4 regions of the Bacillus sp. AP8 genome follow, and region 1 is predicted to be linked to each of the others. Evidence: predicted binding sites of a transcription regulator. Region 1 holds the regulator's gene; each other region holds the start of a gene.
What was found. The regulator Rex, encoded in region 1, represses fermentation and respiration genes when NADH is low (regulators of the CRP and FNR family bind a similar motif). The targets are predictions, from matches to a motif close to TTGTGAAATATTTCACAA.
Positions count from the first base shown of each region.

Region 2: the regulator Rex is predicted to act here: its motif matches at 1,981-1,998, upstream of BN349_RS21990 (DUF3147 family protein).
Region 3: the regulator Rex is predicted to act here: its motif matches at 1,351-1,368, upstream of BN349_RS20050 (TorD/DmsD family molecular chaperone).
Region 4: the regulator Rex is predicted to act here: its motif matches at 1,794-1,811, upstream of BN349_RS12005 (L-lactate dehydrogenase).

Region 1 is NZ_CAPG01000092.1:5,007-8,199, forward strand. Features, by position in the region: gene BN349_RS21765 (ABC-F family ATP-binding cassette domain-containing protein) at 1-819, opposite strand, end outside; gene BN349_RS21770 (redox-sensing transcriptional repressor Rex) at 1,413-2,093, shown strand; gene BN349_RS21775 (YdiK family protein) at 2,221-2,430, opposite strand; gene BN349_RS21780 (CPBP family intramembrane glutamic endopeptidase) at 2,427-3,167, opposite strand.
Region 2 is NZ_CAPG01000093.1:25,618-28,810, reverse strand. Features, by position in the region: gene BN349_RS22000 (acyl-CoA dehydrogenase family protein) at 1-769, opposite strand, end outside; gene BN349_RS21995 (DUF3147 family protein) at 1,183-1,551, opposite strand; gene BN349_RS21990 (DUF3147 family protein) at 1,566-1,931, opposite strand; gene BN349_RS21985 (NCS2 family permease) at 2,151-3,193, opposite strand, start outside.
Region 3 is NZ_CAPG01000084.1:9,885-13,077, reverse strand. Features, by position in the region: gene BN349_RS20055 (D-cysteine desulfhydrase) at 1-403, opposite strand, end outside; gene BN349_RS20050 (TorD/DmsD family molecular chaperone) at 570-1,268, opposite strand; gene BN349_RS20045 (hypothetical protein) at 1,815-2,234, opposite strand; gene BN349_RS20040 (cation diffusion facilitator family transporter) at 2,632-3,193, opposite strand, start outside.
Region 4 is NZ_CAPG01000041.1:17,865-21,057, forward strand. Features, by position in the region: gene BN349_RS23875 (hypothetical protein) at 78-257, opposite strand; gene BN349_RS12005 (L-lactate dehydrogenase) at 706-1,665, opposite strand; gene BN349_RS12010 (DUF92 domain-containing protein) at 1,862-2,659, opposite strand; gene BN349_RS12015 (5-formyltetrahydrofolate cyclo-ligase) at 2,652-3,193, opposite strand, start outside.

The DNA of each region.
Region 1 (3,193 bases):
AATTTCCTCTTGCTGTTTTTCAAACTGCTTCATTTCTCGTTGGTAGTCTTCTGCCTTGCGTTCAAGATAATAGCTATAATTTCCATGATACTTTTTAATCGTATGTCTAGATAATTCATAAATGACAGAAACGACCTTATCCATAAAATAACGGTCATGGGATACGATTAGTACTGCACCCTTGTAATTTTGTAAGTATTGTTCTAGCCAAGTTAATGTTTCAATATCTAAATGATTGGTAGGTTCATCAAGGATGAGAAGGTCTGGTTGTGAGAGCAATAGTTTCCCTAAAGCTAATCTTGTTCGTTGTCCGCCACTTAACGAAGAAATGGGGGTTGCATAATCGAACTGCTGAAATTGAAGACCATGTAAAACAGATCGGATATCTGCTTCGTATTGATATCCTCCTTTTTCTTTAAAAGAAATTTGCAGCTCATCATAGTCTTTTAAAACTTTTTGATATTTTTCATCGTTGTTATACGTCTCTGGTAATGTCATTTGATGTTCTAGTGATCGTAATTGCTGTTCAAGTTGAATTAATGGTGTATATACGGTTAACATTTCATCCCAAATGGAGCGCTCAGAATGTAAACCCGTATTCTGTGCTAGATAACCTAAAGATAAATCCTTTGGCTTTATTATTTCTCCATCATCATAGGACATTTGATCAGCAATGATTTTTAACAAGGTTGATTTTCCGGCACCATTTCTTCCTACTAGACCTATACGATCCCTTTTTTGTACTTCTAGCTTTATATCAGAAAGGATTTGCTCAGCTCCATAATATTTCGATAATTTATTTACTTGTAACACAATCATATTATTCACCTCAGTTGTCTTACTGATAGTGTATACGAAACACACTATTGGAGCAATTAAAGGAATATAAATTGTGAAAAACAGTACAAACTGTGGCACAAAATTGTGAAAATAGTGTATCATCAATGTAAAGGGGGTAATAGATGGGAGAAGTAACTTAATCAGTTGGATTGGTAAAGTTAAGATTGGGATAAAAGAGACCAGTTAAACGGGTAACAAAGCCATTGGTAGACAAAAGCTTTGTTACACCTGAAAAAGGGGATGTTCTTTCTATGAAATGGAATGTTAATAAGAGGATTGCTTAATCCATACTTATTCATCCATTCTGTTATACTTAATGAAATCAAAAAGGCATAGAAAGTTCATAATTATATTATATTTTGCGCAATTATTAATTTTAAATGTTTCGAACATTATTACTGTGGAAGCGTTTACAACTGTTTTTGCAATAATTACATTATGTGCATATGACAAGATAAAGGTATAATTATTGAATTAAATATTTTCGAGTAGGAATAGTAAGAAATTCAAGCCCTGATTATTATAGATAATTTATTGAACTTTAAGAGCAATTATAATGGGGGGAGCAGATTATGCCACAGGAAAACATAAAAATTCCTCAAGCAACAGCAAAGAGATTACCTTTGTATTATCGTTTTTTGAAAAATTTACATTCGTCAGGAAAGCAACGTGTTTCATCAGCTGAACTAAGTGAAGCTGTAAAAGTAGATTCCGCTACAATTCGTAGAGATTTTTCTTATTTTGGAGCGTTAGGTAAAAAAGGTTACGGTTATAACGTAAATTATTTATTATCTTTTTTTAGAAAGACACTTGATCAAGATGAATTAACGAAAGTCGCATTAATTGGGGTAGGAAATTTAGGGACTGCTTTTTTGCATTATAATTTTTTGAAAAACAATAATACGAAGATTGAAATGGCTTTTGATGTTGATAAGGAAAAAATCGGTACAAAAATAGGTGACGTTACCATTTTTGACATGGATGAAATGGAAGAGATTCTACAAAAAGAAGGAGTAACGGTTGCAATCCTAACCGTCCCAGCTCCTGTAGCACAACCTATCACGGATCGTTTAGTTGGTGCTAATGTAAAAGGAATCTTAAACTTTACACCAGCAAGATTAAATGTTCCACTTTCTATTCGTGTCCATCATATTGATTTAGCGGTAGAATTACAATCGCTTGTATATTTCTTAAAGCACTACCCAATAGAAGATATACATGACATCGAATTAGAGCATCAAGAACAGGAATAGAAAAGAGGTTATCTGAAGGTAATATATCATTTATCTTTAGATAACCTCTTCTTCATTTCAAGCTTATATGATGTTTTATAAAATCATATAAGCTTATAATGAGTAATCAGAGTATAGATGCCATTATTTAAGGTTTCTTTTTTTGCATTCTCTTTAACCGGAAATGTAGCATTACTAAACGGATTCCAGATCCGAAATCAATGGTTGCTAAAAATACTATTAGGAATGATAATACATTCCATCCATCGGCTGATACATAATTAATAGCCAGAGCAGTAAAAATGATTCCAAGTATGATGTAAATGATACCTGAAGTTAAGGGTGACTGACGTCTCATAGTAATCCTCCAATAAAGCTTTGCACTTGTTCGACTTGTTTCATCATATCTTCTATTTGATCTTGGAACATTAGCTGCACAATAACAACTGTAGTGTTCATCATGACATGAGCAAAAATCGGTACTATAATTCGTTTTGTTTTAACGTATAGGAATGCAAAGGTGAATCCCATAGCGGTGTATAGAATGATATGCTCAAATTCTAGATGTGCTAAACCAAATATGATCGAACTAATTAATGCGGCTAATATAAAATTCATTTTTTTATAAAGAGAACCAAAAATAATTTTTCTAAATATCAATTCTTCTAGTATTGGTCCAACTATAGAAGTTATTATAGCAAATGATGGAACAGAAGAAATCACATTTACAAGGGTTTGAGTATTTTCGGAGCCTACTTCGATTCCAATTAATCTTTCTATATTTGCTGCAATAGTTTGAGCGAAGAAAGCTAGAAAAATTCCCGCTATAGCCCAAAGAATGGACATACCCACTGGTGCAGGAGGTTCATTTCTTATCCAACTAGCTGAACCAAAATCCTTTCTCATTAAAATCAGTGTAATAATTAAAGCTACGATAAAGCTAAATATAGACCAATAGGCAGTAGCATAGATATTTATCGTATTTTCAGAAGCTCCCATTGCAAGACCAATATATTTAAAGAGAGGAGCACCAATAATACCGGATAATTGCATGGCAATATACACCATGATGACATACCAATATTCTTTTTTCACACTATTATCTCCTTTTGAAGTTACAT
Region 2 (3,193 bases), on a different contig from region 1:
CAGAAGCAACCTGCGCAGCAATAGCCACGATAAGACGTTCCTGCTGTAGTTTTTGCATCATATAAAGAAAACCATGACCTTCTTCCCCTAGTAGATTTTCTTTTGGGACTTTACAGTCTTCAAAAATCAATTCTGCTGTATCCTGACAATGTAAGCCAATTTTATCTAGTTTTCTACCTCGAGAAAATCCCGGATGATCTCTTTCAATAACCAACAAACTAATGCCTTTATGCTTAGGCACTGCTTTCGGATTTGTTTTACAAGCGACGATGACTAAATCAGAATGAATACCATTAGTTATAAATGTTTTTTGTCCATTAACAATATAATGGTCTCCATTTAAAACAGCCGTTGTACTTATATTTGCTAAATCCGACCCTGCTCCTGGTTCTGTCATAGCAATAGCTGTAATACACTCTCCACTAACACATTTTGGCAGCCATCTTTCTTTTTGCTCATCTGTTCCAAACGCCATAATATACGGGATATTAACGTCACTATGAAGACCTATTCCAACTAAACCTGAACCTACTTTCTCCAACTCTTCATTTATTACAACATTGAATCCCCAGTCTACTTCACTACCACCATATTCTTCAGGTAAGTCTGGACATAAAAAACCTTGCTCACCCATCTTTGTCCAAAAAGAGCGAGGAATAATTCGATCTTCTTCCCATTGTTCATAATAAGGGTATGCTTCTTTCTCCAAAAACTTTCTGAATGATTGACGAAAAATCTCATGTTCTTCTCTTAAATATGGATGCTTCATTATCTCTCTCCTCCATTTGTCGTTATATACCGATAGATGACAATTTACATTTAAACTTTGCCAGAAGAAATATAGAAGTTTGGAAATCGGGGTAAAACATACGAGGATTAACCTGTTAGAAAACGGTTACAAAAAACTATGTAAAATTTACTAACTTGGAATGTTTTTCTAAATATTACAAGTATAATTTTAACTTAAATTCCCAATTCTTACAAATATGATTTTATTCCGCAAATAAAAAAGAGCAGAGAAAAATTCTTTCTGCTCAACACAACTATTATAGAAATAGCAATGCGACTTTTAATCTACTAAAAGATGTAAATCATTTTTTCTCTTACAGATCTAGTAATATTCGTAAAAAAGATTGCAACAATGACTCTAATTTTTCACATCACATCTCTATTGTTTATGTATTATTTTCTCTTTACAGTTATGTGCTTAGGGTTAAATCTTATATATGAAATAGCAACAGAGCTTATTAACCAACTAAAAATACCAATACAAATACTAAACAACCAATTACCACTGATTTGTAAACCTAACAAAACAGTGATAACACAAACAACCCCGCCAATCATCCCAAACACTGAGCCATTTGCTATATAAGCAGCCTTTTTAGATCCTGATTTTATTCCAACCATTATGACAGCTGTAATCATAACAGCTGGAAATGCAGCAAATATCCCCGCTAATATCCTCCATGGAGAAACGACGCTAATGAGATAACTTAGCATAACCGCTGTTCCTCCAAGTAAAAAACGAAACCATAAATCTTTATCCACTTCTTCTCACCCCCTTATTTAAACTGCGACGTAAGCAATACAACAGCTACTGAAAATACAAGCCAACACATCATAGAATTTGTTAGACCTATTTTCCATCCTTGCTTCGGTAGCAAATACCCAGCGATAACGGCGATAAAAATATTAATTAGCATACCGAAAATAGCACCTTTTGATAGAACAACGGAGTGTTCAACAAGAAGCTCACCTTTAAAATCTAGCGCTATAGAAAGTAAGGCCGCTAAATAAACGGCTGGGAAAGCAGCAAATATACCTCCAACTCTTTCTCCTAACCTCCTTGAAATAATTGTTGAAGCTAAAACGGCTAAACCACCTAACACAAATCGAATAACTAATGCACTTACAGATAATTCACTCACTGTATTTCCCCTCTTAACAATTATTATACGAATAATTACTACTTTAATATTGTTCATTAATTCACATTACTAAACCTCTTTTTTCTCTAAAAAATTATTACCAAAAATGGTTTATTCATATAACATTTCAAACACTAGTAAACTAAGCATAAACACAAAAAAAGCTAGTCCAACTATCATATATGATAGTTGGACTAGCTCTATAAAGTACTTTAATTATTATTTTAAAAAGATAAAGTATAACAAGAAAATAACAGCTAATCCATACATAATCGGATGTACTTTTTTCGCTTTTCCTGAAACAATCATTGTAATTGGATAGAATAAGAATCCAATTGCTATACCAGTTGCAATACTATATGTTAATGCCATCATTACAACTGTAAAGAAAGCAGGTACTGCTACTTCAAACTTATTCCACTCGATATCTTTAAGTGACGTTGCCATAAGAACACCAACAATAATTAGTGCAGGTGCTGTTACAGCAGATGTGATAACAGATAGTAACGGGAAGAAGAATAGCGACAATAGCATTAAAATACCAGTTACGATTGCTGCAAATCCTGTACGTGCTCCAGCTGCAACCCCAGCAGTTGACTCAACGAAAGAAGTTGTTGTAGATGTACCAAAAATAGCTCCAGCTACAATCGCAAGTGAATCTGCTAATAGACCTCTACCAGCGCGTGGTAGTTCGTTTCCTTTCATAATACCCGCTTGTTTCGTAACAGCTACTAATGTTCCAGCTGTATCAAAGAAGGCTACGAATAAGAATGTTAAAATAACAATGAAAATATCACCTGTTAATAATTGTGACGGTTCTTTAAATGCTTCAAAAGCTGCTCCAAAAGTTGGCTCGATACTTGGTACAGCACCAACTATTTGGCTTGGAACTTTAATTAATCCAAAAATCATACCAACAATTGTAGAAATAATCATACCAATAAAAATGGCTGCTTTAAATCCTCTTGTTAATAAAATAACCGCAATAACGATTCCGAAGATTGCTAATAATGTATTACCATTTGTTAAATCACCAATTCCAACTAATGTAGCTGAATTAGCAACAACGATTCCTGCACTTTGTAATCCGATAAAAGCAATGAATATACCAATACCTGCTCCAACTGCATTTTTCAATTCAACTGGAATAGCATTAATAATCTTTTCACGGATACCTGAAAGAGATAAACATACGAAAATTACCCCAGAAATTAAAACACCAGTTAAAGCGGTTTGCCAAGGAATACCTAATGTTAACACGG
Region 3 (3,193 bases), on a different contig from region 1:
CTTCCATTAGATCGGAACCTTCAGGAACAAATTTCAAGTCAGTAGCACCAAGAAGTTTATACAATAAGTAATTGCCCGTTGGCTCATCACTTGCCTTGTTCTCTCCCTCTTCTAGTACTAGTACACATTTCATTTTCTCTTTTACTGCAGCAGCCAAGGTTAAGCGACAATGATTCGATTGAACAGCGCCACAAGTTACCAGAACATCTGCACCTTTCAACTCTGCATCGGCTACTAAGTACTCTAATTTTCTTGTTTTATTTCCTCCAGCAGTTAGCCCTAATAAGTCATCACGCTTTATGTAAATCGTAGGTCCTCCTAGTACAGTCGAAAGTGACTCTAACTTTTCCAAAGGTGTATAGCAGTTTGTATATTTTTTTCGTGGTAACTTGGATAAATTCATCTTTTTAAATCCTCCTCTTTCTTTTCTAATAAAATGTAGAATATTTATCATTATGTAAAAACGATCTATTATCATTATATCTACTTCTTCAATTACTACAATGAAGTAATCGAATTACAAAAACAGAAAATTTTATATTTTACAATTTAAAGCATAATGATTTATTCTAATAACCTCTCTCTAATTTCAAAAAGGTCCTTCCTAAAGAGGCAATAGTTTTGTAAACTTCAAGATTTGTTGATTTTTCCAAGTTTGCAAAGAAATCCTCTCCCCATTTTCCCAAATGATTCATTGTAAACTCCCATTGCTTATTTCTCCATTGATGAGCATCTGTTATTTTCCCACACTTCCACGCTTCACCTTCCTGATTACACAAATATCCAAGAAAACACAATTCATTAACAAGATGATCCGAGTATTTAACAGGATCTGTTCTAAAAAAAGCTTCTTCTACACTATATACATTATCTAACGAATCAACATTAAAGCTTTTTTGTTCATCTGTGTTTTTAAGATACATCGTTTCATAGAGACTAACAGAGGAAGTTTCTTCATTCAAAAATAAGTGTGTACACTCTTCTTTCATTTTTTCTAACATTTCTTTAGGAGAAACGTTCTTTTTATTCTCAGCAAGTACAATTAACTGGATAAGAGCTTCATTAAAAACACCTCTACTAACATTAATCCATTGCACAGAGTTTTCAATCTTACTATAAAATTCTCCATTCAAAAGTTCATTAGAAAGAGAAAACGTTGGAAATTGAATAACCCTTGATAATAGCTGATACATACTTGATCTATTCATAGCCATTTCGCCTAAATTCATACCTATATCAATCTGTTCGTCAAGGAATAAATGATTCATCCCATATTGCCTCCGTTCTATTTCAGACGTATTTTATGGACTGCTACATAACTCTCAAACATGTTATATATATGTATTATGTATTTGACTAACTTCACATAATACTAACGCAATTTTCATGCCAATTTCATATCAAATGATAAAGGCATAAATTCATTATATTTCTTTGGTTTTTTAGGTTTAATAAATATTTTAATGTACTTAACATGTAAATTTCTTAATCAATCTGATCCACATTGTTGTTCACTTGAACAATCGATAAACGGATTTAAACTATAAAAGTTACTTCCCTCGCTACGCTTGTCTAGGGTCTAGGCTTTCTTGCTTTTCTTGAAGGAGTCAACGCTATCTGCTTCAATCAACTAAATTTGTATGTATTTGATATTCGTTCGTTACACCACATCATAAAAAAATCGACTTATTGTTGTCTTTTAGAAATCAACTCACATTAGAAGTAGCTTCCTGTTTACTAATAAATATATAAAAAGAACAAAAGGTATGAAGAGCAAATCTCCTCTCCATACCTTTTGTCGATAATCTAAACGATCATTTATTTTCTAGAAGGATATCTTTTATCACTTGAGCATTTTCTTTGTCTAATTTCCCATATATATTTTTATCTTTTTCAATGATTTTTGCAGTCCCATTACTTTCAAACCAAATTAGATATTCCACAATGATCTCTGGGTTATTTTTATCATATTCAAAAAATAAAGATACTTTAACATCTTCTTCCCTAGACATTTTGATTTTAGCATTTTCTTTATTTATCGCTTTAAATGCTTTTCTTAAAACTTTTAGGTCTTCTTCCTCTGAAATAGTTTCATTATTATCTGGACTATCTGATGATGCTTTTTCTACATCCACTCTCGATAAATTGTTTATATCGAGCTTTGTATTGATACATCCTGATAACATCAATATCGAAATAATGCAGGCACCCATGATACAAGATATTTTTTTCAATCTGCCACCTCCTAGACGACTCTTCAAACTAATAGGTTTAATCACTTATCAACAGTTCATAAGCAAACATTCCATTTTCAAACTGCATTCATTTTTCACTTCTAACCTTTTTATAGTTCATTCTTCATTTATTGTATTAATCCGTTCCTTTTAACGAGGAAAAGGCAAGCCTACTCAATAATAAATTCGTTATTTTATTCCATTTCCCTGCTTCTTTAAAAATGTCATATGGGTTTAAGATCGTTTTCGCAAACTTAATTACCTAAAGTTAATGAATATAGGCCTAGTTTAATTCCTCTCCCAGTTGCATCATCTTGTTTAAAAAAAGCAATAGGGCTGTATCAAACGATCACATTTGATACAGCCCTCATTTCTTTTCTATTAGACACAAATAACCCTACATTTCCTTTCCTACTATAATATTCGGTTCAACATGTATATGAATGTCATATACACCATATTCACTTCTCATGATATTTTCCACATAAGTTGCAATATCATGTGCATCAGAAATATTTAAAGTATGATCAACAGTTATAACTGCATCAATCACTTCGTTATTTCCATAATTTCGACCTTTTATCTCTTTAATTCCTTCTACTCCATTTATTTTTGAGATAACATCTTTATAGGATAAAAGCTTTTCTCCATCGAAACCATCTGTTAATTCATGAGTTGCTTCTTTAAAAATATCCCAAGCTGTTTTACATATTAATAACCCAACAAGAAAAGCAGTTACGCTATCTAGCCACGGCATGTTTAATTGTGCTCCAAAGATTCCTACTGCTGTTCCAATACTTACCCATGCATCAGAAATATTATCTTTTGCAGCTGCCATAACTGCTTTACTATTAATTCTCAAGGCTAATCTCTTATTGTAACGATAAACAAAATACATGACACCGGCTGAAAATATACCTACATAAGCAGCAAGTATATCTGGAGAAGCTTTACCTCCT
Region 4 (3,193 bases), on a different contig from region 1:
TTTAAGCATGGCTGCTAAAAGAAACACTAGTTCAAAAGTATGGGTTCTTATTTTGTTATAAACTAATAGCCTTTATTCTAAGAAATAAAGCTTTGAAAAAGAAATCCACTAGGAAAAGGCATTTTCATAGACTGTGCTACTATATAACGTCTAATGAACTTAATACTAAGTAATAAATTCATTAATCGATATCGATATTTATAAGCCAATCTAAACAAAACAATAAGTAAAATGACTTTTACCAAAAACATTTTCATAAAATAATCCCTCCTAGGTGATAGTGTTCATCATAAGAGGGATTTTTATGAATTATATTATAAATATTTTAAGTCTTCGATGAGTCAAGTGAGCACGAATTATCGCAAACATTTATTTGAAGTCGCTTTTGATCCTTCAGGATTCTGCTCCTCATTCACCTTCATCCAAAACAGCAATTTTGTGTAATAAAGCTATTTTAAGGATGTTTTCGCATAATTTGTTGCCTATGAACAAGTATTGAATATAGGCTGAGTTGAATTCCACTCCAGGATGCTCGCTTTCCGCGGGGCGGGTGGTGAGCATCCTCGGCACATAGTACCTGTGGGTTCTCACCTATCCCGCTGCTCCCTCAGGAGTCTCGCACCTAACTCTCCATTCGACTTTTTTATACTATATTTATTCAGCGAACTTATTTAAAGATAAAGCAAAAATCTTTTAAAAAACATTCTATTTTAAAGATTCAATTGGAGCCATTGTTTCTTTTAGAACTTTTACTGAATGAGCAAATTTTTCTTTCTCTTCTTGATTAAGCTCTAATTCAACAATTTCTCTTAATCCGCTACGATTTACTACACATGGAACTCCAATGTAGATATCTTCTTGGCCATATTGACCTTCTAGATAAGCCGAAACTGTTAGGATACTGTTTTCGTCTTGAAGAATCGCTTTAGTAATACGAGCTAATCCCATTGCAATTCCATAATACGTAGCACCTTTACGATCGATGATTTTGTAAGCTGCATCACGAACATTTACAAACATTTCATCAAGATCTTCTTTTTTATAATCAGCTTTTGTTTCAAGAGCTTTTGCGAGTGGTTTTGCACCTAAATTAACATGGCTATATACAGGAAGTTCAGTATCACCGTGCTCACCGATTATGTATGCATGAACGTTACGAGTATCAATATCAAAATATTCTCCAAGCTCATAACGGAAACGTGCTGTATCTAGAATTGTACCTGATCCAATTACACGCTCTTTTGGAAGACCAGAGAATTTCCAAGCAGCATAAGTTAAAATATCAACTGGGTTTGCTGCAACTAAGAAAATTCCATCAAAACCAGTAGCCATAATTTCTTCTACAATAGATTTCATAATCGCTGTATTTTTAGCTACTAAATCTAAACGTGTTTCTCCAGGTTTTTGGTTTGCTCCAGCTGTTAAAACAACGATATCTGCTGTTTTACAATCAGCATATGATCCACTCCACACTTTAGTTTTTGAAGGTGCGAATGGTAAACCGTGGTTCATATCAATTGCTTCGCCCTCTGCTTTTTCTTTATTCACATCAACTAATACCAGCTCTTCAGTAATTCCTTGGTTCAATAATGCAAAAGCATAGCTACTTCCTACAAAACCAGTTCCAACTAGTACTACTCGATTAACTTTATTTTTTGTGTTCATTTCATTCTTTCCTTTCGAAAAAACATTTTTCTTATAAAGTGTACTTATTAAGTATACGCTAGAATTTTAATATAAAATACGGTAGTCATGTTGTTAAGTAAGCGCTTCATAGATGTCCATTTTGTTACAAGTTCAATATTTCACAAACTTTTTATGGAATTATATGGGCCGTTAGGTTATTCTTTCTTCAATATCCTTAATAACCCACAAAAATCATATAAGAGAATACAAAGATCAGCGTTGCAATGAAAATAGACGAAACGTTTACTATATCATTATTGCACCAATTCGCTCCTTTTATTAAAAATGTTTTTTCTCGACAATGGTATTTTTTTTCTGTTTTGAGACCGCATATCTTACATTGATAAATAGCTTGAATAGTTGCACCTAATAGTGTATCAATCACACTCCCTAGAAATCCTATCAGTATGACCAAAAGCAATAAGGTAAAGGATTGAATAGAAAACAAGCTAAAGCTTAAAAGTCCGATAAAAAGAGATGCGCCTAAAGAAGATAAGGTTCCAAGCCATGATATAGCTCCGGATGTTCCTTTCTCCACCATTTTCCCAGATAAAATATAGATTGGTTTTCTTTTACTTAAGACCCCAATCTCTGAGGCCCAAGTATCAGCATTAGCCGCGGCAATCGAAGTTATAAAAGCATATAGCCATATATTTTCATTCGTGAAGAAAAACAGAAGTGAAGAAATTGAAGCAATTGAACCATTTGCTACAACTTGAATCCAATCTCTTCGAGCTCCTTTTTCAAGCATGTCATTTAATGTCCCTTTTTGTTGATGTTTATATTTGGACCATAAGCTTGAAGTTAAAAAAAACGCACCTAATACGAATAAACCTCTCCAACCAAAACCAATCACTACACAGCATCCAGTAATAAAAGTAGCTATACTACCAGATAATGATAAAGATTTAATATAATATCCACCCATACTAGTGATTACAATTAGGGCTATATATAGTATTATTTCAACCATTTGTTTCTATGACTCCATTCGGTAGAATTAATAAACAAACAGGAACATCCAATTGGTTATGTGGGATATTCTGATATAACTGTTCTTCTAAAAGAAGTGAAATAGTCAATCCTTTATAATTCTCCAAATAACGATCATAATATCCTCCTCCAAACCCAATCCGATATCCTGATTTATCATAAACAACTCCAGGTACAATCATGACATCAAATGGACTTTGTAAAGCTTCTTCTGTTTGTTCAACAATAGGCTCTTGCAATTGATAATATACCGTTTCAAGTTGTTCAAAACTCTCAATATAACGAAACGTCATCGTTTTATCAGAAGATTTACATTTTGGAACAGCTACCTTCTTCCCTTCAAGCCAAGCTTGCTCAATGATAGAAGTAGTATCGATTTCTAATTCATTAGAAATTGTTATAGCAACTGTCTGGGCATTTACCCATTCCTCTGTCTTAAATAATCGATGAGATATAGCCTGACATTGTTGTTTGAACTGTTGTTTTGGTATTTGTTTTAATCGATTTCTCACTT